2 regions of the Bacillus sp. FAU20 genome follow, and region 1 is predicted to be linked to the other one. Evidence: predicted binding sites of a transcription regulator. Region 1 holds the regulator's gene; the other holds the start of a gene.
The links. Region 1 encodes NrdR, which represses ribonucleotide reductase genes. Its sites were predicted from a motif close to AACACNATATATNGTGTT; they were not measured.

Region 1 (4,366 bases):
CAAAGGAATTGCCTTGGACAGATTTAGGTGTTGAAGTTGTAATTGAAGCAACTGGTAAATTTAATTCAAAAGAAAAAGCAATTCTTCACGTTGAAGCTGGAGCGAAAAAAGTTATTTTAACGGCGCCTGGTAAAAATGAAGATGTAACAATTGTAGTTGGTGTGAACGAAGACCAATTAGATATTACAAAACATACTGTTATTTCAAATGCATCTTGTACAACAAACTGTTTAGCGCCTGTTGTGAAGGTGTTAGATGAGCAGTTTGGAATTGAAAACGGTTTAATGACGACAGTTCACGCTTATACAAATGACCAAAAAAATATTGATAACCCACATAAAGATTTAAGAAGAGCACGTGCTTGCGGACAATCAATCATTCCGACAACGACAGGTGCTGCGAAAGCGCTAGCAAAAGTTCTTCCGCATTTAAACGGAAAACTTCATGGTATGGCACTTCGTGTACCAACACCAAACGTGTCTCTTGTTGACTTAGTAGTAGATGTAAAACGCGATGTGACAGTTGAAGCTATTAACGATGCATTCAAAACTGTTGCAAACGGTGCTTTAAAAGGTATTGTAGAATTCAGCGAAGAGCCTTTAGTATCTATCGACTTTAATACAAATACGCATTCAGCTATTATCGATGGTTTATCTACAATGGTAATGGGTGATCGTAAAGTGAAAGTACTTGCTTGGTATGATAACGAGTGGGGCTACTCTCGTCGTGTTGTAGATCTTGTAACGTTAGTTGTTGAAGAGTTAGCGAAACAAGAAAATGTGCAACACATTTAAGTGAATAAGGGAGGAGAGGGCAAGGCAATATTTGCCCTCTTTTTTTATTTTTTTCTGAAAAGGAAAAAAATTATATGAGTATATTTTAAAAAGTGGACATACCACGAAACGTTGTGATTACTGCATTTGTGAATCGTTTATTTTTTTTAGGGAAAAGTAAAGAGGAAAATATGACAGAAAATCGAAAAAACTGTTGTTGCAAAATGAAAATAAACAAAGTATACTAACACTCGTAAACTTAAGAGCTGAGGTACGTAGTCACTACTTAAAGGGTTAGGACCTCTCTGGACTAACTTTCCCCCGTGGTAGTGGAGCAAGCCAAATTGCAAATTAGTTTTCAATTCGAACAGTTAGAATAAATTTACAAGGGGGAACTGTAGAATGGATACTATGGATACGATGGGTCGTCACGTGATCGCTGAACTTTGGGATTGCGATTTCGACAAGCTTAATGACATGCCGTATATTGAACAATTATTTGTGGATGCAGCACTAAGAGCTGGTGCTGAAGTGCGTGAGGTTGCTTTCCATAAATTTGCACCACAAGGTGTAAGTGGAGTAGTAATTATCTCAGAATCACATTTAACAATTCATAGCTTTCCGGAGCACGGTTACGCGAGTATTGATGTTTATACTTGTGGGGATCGTATTGATCCAAATGTTGCTGCAGAATATATTGCAGAAGGTTTAAACGCGAAAACGCGTGAGAGCATCGAGCTTCCTCGAGGCACTGGTAGCTTCGAAATTAAGCAGAGAGAAACAAAAGCTCTTTAAAAAAGAACATAATTGATTTAAAATGTAAAGAGGTGTATAATGCACCTCTTTTTTAGTTTATAAAAAAGGAAAAATATAACGTAATCGTTAGTTGAATAAATTGGACTCTTGCAAATGAGGTAGTGCTCTCTATATACCATCTTATTTTTAAGGATGAGATGATAAAATGATGCGCTGAAACTTAAAGTGGTAAGAGAGTTAGAATGAGTTATATAATATTGTATATATATTTTAGGTGAAGTGAGTAGAGAAAAATAAAGAGTATAGTGTAAAGGAGTGAATGAATTGCGTTGTCCATCCTGTTCTCATAATGGTACAAGAGTGTTAGATTCGCGTCCGGTAGACGAGGGGCGCTCTATTCGAAGAAGGAGAGAGTGTGAAAGCTGCTTAAGTCGCTTTACGACCTTTGAAAGGGTAGAAGAGTCACCTCTTATCGTTGTAAAAAAAGAAGGCACACGAGAAGAGTTTAATAAAGAAAAGATTTTACGCGGTTTAATTAAAGCGTGTGAAAAAAGACCAGTATCTTTAAGACAATTAGAAGAAGTAACACAAAGCGTGGAACGTGAACTGCGTAATTTAGGTATATCAGAAGTGAAAAGTGATATGATTGGTGAAATTGTTATGGAAGAACTGCGCGATATTGATGATGTTGCTTACGTACGTTTTGCTTCTGTATATCGTCAATTTAAAGATTTAAATGTATTTATTGAAGAATTAAAAGATATACTGCAAAAAGAAAGAGAGTAGAAGTTGTATTTTATTCTCTTTACATACCGTAAGTAATAGGATAAGAGAGCTAGAAGCGCAAGCTAATAGCTCTTTTTCACTAAGAATTTATATAATGAAGATAGAACGAATGAAGTAGAGGATAGATTGGATGAGAGAAAGGAAAAGCAAGAATGGAAAAACAGTCATGGATGGAGCTATTGCCGATTGATCGTTATAAAGTAAGTGCGAAAGGGCTACTGCACAATTACGACCGAAAAGTGTTAACGATGTTGTATCAGCCGTTAATAGGTAGTAGAGCTTTTAGCTTATACATGACACTATGGGGAGAGCTAGAGCAAGATCGTGTATTTGGAAAAGAGAATACGCATCATTCCCTTATGGTGACTATGCAAATGCAACTTCCTGAAATATATGAGGAACGAGTAAAGTTAGAGGCAATTGGGCTATTGAAGGTTTATATTAAGAAAGAAAAAGATATTCGAATGTTCATATATGAGTTGCAACCACCTTTATCTCCGAAGCAGTTTTTTGATGATATTGTTTTAAGTATCTTTTTATATAATCGATTGAGCCGGACAAAATATAATCAAGTAAAGCAATATTTCTTAGAAGAAGAATTTGATTTTGCTTCTTATGAAAATGTTACGCGTTCTTTCAATGATGTGTTTGGTTCGTTTAATCCAGGACAGCTTGAGCATGCGCAAGAAGACCTTCGTATTCCAAAAACGACAACTATGCCAAGTAACGAGAAGGGAGACGCTCCGAAAGTTTGGAATGATTTCTTTGATTTCTCTTTATTTGTAGATGGATTGTCCGCTCTTGTTCCTAAAAAGGCGATTACAGATCAAGTGAGAGACTGCGTTATAACACTTGCTTACGTGTATGGTGTAGATGTGTTATCGATGCAAAATATCGTTCTTGGTGCAGTGACAGAGATGCAAACAATTGATATGGAAAGGCTTAGAAAAGGAGCGCGCGATTGGTATCAATTTGAAAATGGTCAAGCATTACCGGTATTAAGTGAAAGAGTACAGCCTCATGCTGCACGTACGATGAAAGAGAAAGAGCCTTCATCGCAAGAGGAGATGTTAATAAAGCAGCTAGAGGAAATCTCGCCAAAACAACTATTGAAAGAGATTTCTGGTGGTGCAGAGGCAACGAAAGCGGACTTGCAGATCGTTGAAGATGTCATGATTAATCAAAAATTGACACCAGGAGTTGTGAATGTACTTATTTATTACGTTATGCTACGCTCAGATATGAAACTTGCGAAAACGTATGTCGAGAAGATTGCTGGGCATTGGGCACGTAAAAAGGTCGGTACAGTAGCGGACGCGATGGCGTTAGCGAAAGAAGAGAACCGTCAATATCAAGAGTGGGCTGAGACGAAGAAAAAAGGCCGTACGGCGAAGAAAACGGTGCGGAAAGAAATGGTGCCAGATTGGCTTAAGGAAGAAGAGCCGAAAGAACAAGAGAAAGAAACAGAGAAGAAAGATATAAGTGTAGAAAAAGATGCAAGTACGCTAGAAGATGAAAGAAAACGACTAGAAGAAGTGTTAAAAAAATATAAGCGTGATTAATAGAAGAGAATGAACGCTCTTTGAGGTGAGGAAATGGAGCATATTCAAAATTCATTTGCAAAATTAATGGAAAATGAAAACTTTAAAAATAGATATGAAGTACTAAAGGCAGAAGTAATGGCGCATCCGCGTGTGAAAGAATTTATAGACGAACATAAGGGTGAAGTAACGACTTCTATGATTGAGCGCAGTCTTGTGAAGTTATATGAATATATTGGACAAAGTGTAGGTTGCGTGGATTGTCCGGATTTAGGTTCATGTAAAAATATGCTACAAGGTTATGAGCCAAAGCTTGTTATTCAAGGGAAGATGATTGATATTCAATACGATCGCTGCGTTAGAAAAGTAGCGCATGACGAGAGAAAGAAATATGAAAAACTCGTTCAAAGTGTATATATGCCAACGGATATTTTGCAGGCAACTATGGAAAACTTAGACCCTTCTGATTTAAATGCACGTATCGATGCAATTGGTGCAGCGAATGAATTT
Region 2 (4,366 bases), on a different contig from region 1:
GTTTCATACTTTTCAAAGTATGTGCCATTCGCATAATCAGATTTATCGAAGTCTTTAAATGTCTCGCCTTTTTCTGTAGCGATTTCCATACTTTTCTCAATAGAATAGTAATTTAACATCATAAAGAATGTACGAGCGAATTCTTTCGCTTCTGCACTTTCATAAGCGATTTTATTTTTTGCTAAATATCCGTGTAAGTTCATTGCTCCAAGTCCAACTGAATGAAGCTCGTCATTCGCTTTTTTCACAGTTGGTGCATTCGGAATAATCGTCATATCAGAAACAGCTGTTAAAGCTTCCATTCCCGCATGAACTGCTTCACGAATTTCTTTATTTTCCATTACGTTTACGATATTTAACGATCCTAAGTTACAGTTAATATCACGACGGATAATGTCATCTGTACCGTAATCATTTATTTCTGAAGTTTCTTGAAGCTGGAAGATTTCTGTACATAAGTTCGACATCTTCACAGTTCCAATATCCTTCAATGGATGTTGATTATTTGCATTTGATTTAAACATTAAGTATGGGTAACCAGACTCAAGCTGAATCATGGCGATTTTAATAAGCATATCACGTGCACTAATATCTAGTGGCTTCTTCTTCACTTTCGGATTGCTCATTAATTCATCGTACATTTCATCAATGTCAATATCATCTAAATGCTTGCCATATTCTTTATAAACCGTATAAGGCGCGAAAACGTGGAAAGGTTCGTTTTTCTCAGCAAGCTCAAAGAACTTACTTGGAACGATAATTCCGATTGATAGAGACTGAATACGGCTCTTCTCATCGGCATTTATTTTTTTTGTATCAAGGAATTCAATAATATCCCAATGGAAAATGTTTAAATATACTGCACCGGCACCTTTTCGTTGGCCAAGCTGATTCGCATATGAAAACGAATCTTCAAGCAATTTCATAACAGGTACTACACCACTTGCAGCGTTGTCGATACCTTTAATTTGCTCACCACGTGCGCGTAGCTTAGATAAGTTTAAAGCTACTCCCCCGCCGATTTTTGATAATTGCATCGCAGTATTAATGTTAAAGCCGATTGAATTTAAGCTATCGTCCATCTCTAACAAGAAACAAGACACCATTTCTCCTCTTCTGCTTCTTCCCGCATTTAAAAAGGTTGGTGTCGCTGGTTGGTAGTTTTGTTTTACAATCATGCTTGCGAATTGTCTTGCTTTCGAAACATCACCGCGTCCTAAGTATAATGAAACAATTGCTACACGATCTTCATAGCTTTCTAAGTATTGTTTTTGATCATTCGTTTTTAACGCATAATCTTTGTAGAACTTAGATGCTGCCATATAAGATTGGAACTCGAAGTTTTCACCATAAGCGATGTTATATACTTCCTCTACTTCCTCCAAGCTATACTCGTCCAGAACGTTGTAATAGTAATCATGTTCTTTCATATACTCCATTCGCTCTGCCACGCTATTAAAAGGAACGGTATTCTCTCTAGCTTCTTCCATAAAGACTTCTAATGCCTCTTTATCTTTATGAAGCTGATAAAAACCGTCCTGCATTTGCGTGATTTCATTATTCAGTTCAATGTGTCGCAATCTCCCGCACCCTTTCCTTAAAATATTCTACATCGTTATTTGTTCCAGATAACTCAAATTTTGATACAATAGGCACTTCATATTTAGTAGAAATCTTGTCAGCACTTGCACCGAACATGTCTCCCCAGTTACGATTGCCGCTTGCAGATACGCCTTTTAATTTTTCATTATTGCGCTCTAAAAAGTCTAAAACACGTTCTGGTACATTGCCAAAACCTGTTGTATACGTAATAAGAATAAAGTCTTCATCTATTACTAGATCTTCATCAATTTGAACGGCCGGCATATTTAATTTGTGAATGAAACGCTTCACGTTTCCTGTCATAGAATCATATGCAACTAACATTTCCGACCCTCCCTCTCAAATCTATATTCTCTATATGTTGTTCTTGATTTCTCTATATATTGTATTACGTTTCAAAATAAGACACAAGATATATGTATAAATTCTTTCTTTTTTTAACTTTTACTTTTCGACATGATAGCCGTTTTTTTTCAATACAATGACTATGAAACAACATTCTAAAACTCATGTCAATAAAGTGCTTTTCAAAAAAGTTGTCAACGAATTTAACCTTATTTTTAAAAAAGTTAACAATATATTTTGTCATAAAACGGTAGATGCTGAAGAAATATATTTCTCCAGCATCACGCAAAAAAGAACAGATATGAAACTATAATCTGCTCTAAAAAAAAGATTACATTTATCAAATTTACCTTATTAAATATATTATACATATACTTTCGTTTCTCGTTACATACTAAAAGATAACTATTATAGAAAAAGATTATTATTATGGAACTTCAATTTATTTATGAAAAGTTTATTCAGATTGCTCAATGCGCAAAATATCTTTTACAAATATATGATGCGGATTTTCATCTTTATCAATCATTGTACATACAGGAGCCTCTTCATCAAAGTATACAATCATTCCTTCTACGTACTGATATGTATGTTGAACTTGTACAGTTACTTTAATTTCTACTGCTTCTTCATATGCTCTTTTTATTTTCTGAAGCATTTTTGCTGAACATTTTCTTTTCTCTGGATACATAACCATTCCCATAAATCGATTGCCGGCTCTATCTTTCCACATATAATCCCAATGTGGTAAAATGCCTTGTTTAAAATCGCCCATAATTCCCCTCTCCTTTATCTTTTATTTATCCCGCATTAAACGTCCGATTGGTGAAGGCTACTAATCAGTGAGAGATGCCCTGCTGATCAAAATTCCTCTTTATGAACGTGGCGTTTCTGAATATGTATAAATCACTTGCCCGCCTCGCTGTGCGTTACCAATGAAATGTTTAAAGTCTTCTCGATTTACTAAAACTTCTCTGAACGTATAAAATACATCTTTCGTAACAACATACTCCTTTATTTCACCATTTTTCAGCTGATCCAAAATTGTATTTGCTAATTCTTTATCCATGTATTTCACCTCTATGCAATATTTTATTTTATCTTATATTCTATAGGTCAACAACTGTAAAATTATCCAGATGCTATACCTTCATTTCATTTTCATTATTTTTCAAAAGATATCTCTTTAGTATATGTCCACTAAATATCATATACTAACATAGCTACTTCTCTATATCAAACATTTCGACATTCAATTATGCAAAGTTTCACACCGCTATGCTACAATATATGAATAGAACTAGGAGGGATACTATGATTCGGAAAGCAAAAAAGACAGATGCGAAACTGGTAGCACCTTTATTGTATAACGCTCTGCACGAAATTGCTGAAAAAATCACAGGTAGCACAGTTGAGACAGAAGTATTACTAGGACTTGAAACATGGTTCTCAAAAAAGAAAAATCGACTGAGCTATGAAAACTGTTTTGTATATGAGCAAGACGGGGGTGCAGTTGGAGTTATTGTCGCTTATCACGGTAGTGAAGCAACACAGCTTGACGCACCAATTGTACATCACTTAAGAGAATTACATAAAGATGAATCAATTACGTTAGAAAAAGAAGCTGAGCTTGATGAGTATTACATTGATACATTATCAGTTTCAAGTGCACACGGCGGAAAAGGTATCGGTTCTAAATTAATTGAAGCTGCCGAAATCTATGCAACTGAAAAAGGGCATGAAAAAATCGCTTTACTTGTTAATTTAGAAAACACACGCGCCTATTCATTATACGAAAAGTTAGGTTATAAAAAAGATGAAATTGTTATGCTAGTAGGCGAACCTTATGCTCATCTCGTAAAACCATTAAACGTCAAAATTTCTATATCTTAAAAAGAAAGCACACGATTTATATAAATCGTGTGCTTTTATGTTAAATTCGTATTTAATATATTTCCATCCATCGCCTCGTGAAACGTATATGTTGTACATCCCCATGGCTTTCTATGCAAAATAGGAGAACCAGACCATCCCATTGCCCTCAGCTCCGCTCCAATCATCGAATTAAAATAATTATGACCTACAAGAGCAATACTTCCATGTACGAGAGCATAACGATGTAACAGGTAAGCCGCTTGCCTTGCCCTCTCTCTTACTTCCTTATAGGACTCAACACCTTTATGGTAGCCAAGTATCCATAATGTTCGTCCAATGAACATCCATACCTTAATTTTGCATTTCAACCACTTCGGAGCAAAAAAGCATGAAGGGACTTCAGCTTCTCTAAAAAGAGAATTTTGCATAAAAGATAAAGAATCCGTTAATTCAGCTGCTGATTGTACAGCACGCCTTTGATCACTTGTTAAGACAAATTTCGCTGCTTCAATTGCCTCTATTGTTTCTATCGGCATTTTAGCTT

Region 2: a site for NrdR is predicted at 1,975-1,992, ahead of nrdI (class Ib ribonucleoside-diphosphate reductase assembly flavoprotein NrdI). Genes of this name have one in related genera too.

Annotation. Positions count from the first base shown of each region.
Region 1 covers NZ_JBVYHY010000003.1:86,353-90,718, forward strand. Annotated here, with positions in the region: gene AC0OM3_RS00700 (glyceraldehyde-3-phosphate dehydrogenase) at 1-794, shown strand, start outside; gene speD (adenosylmethionine decarboxylase) at 1,185-1,568, shown strand; gene nrdR (transcriptional regulator NrdR) at 1,854-2,315, shown strand; gene AC0OM3_RS00715 (replication initiation and membrane attachment family protein) at 2,468-3,877, shown strand; gene dnaI (primosomal protein DnaI) at 3,911-4,366, shown strand, end outside.
Region 2 covers NZ_JBVYHY010000021.1:779,664-784,029, forward strand. Annotated here, with positions in the region: gene nrdE (class 1b ribonucleoside-diphosphate reductase subunit alpha) at 1-1,580, opposite strand, end outside; gene nrdI (class Ib ribonucleoside-diphosphate reductase assembly flavoprotein NrdI) at 1,567-1,926, opposite strand; gene AC0OM3_RS17830 (hypothetical protein) at 2,405-2,722, opposite strand; gene AC0OM3_RS17835 (hypothetical protein) at 2,822-3,016, opposite strand; gene AC0OM3_RS17840 (GNAT family N-acetyltransferase) at 3,262-3,840, shown strand; gene AC0OM3_RS17845 (histidine phosphatase family protein) at 3,876-4,366, opposite strand, start outside.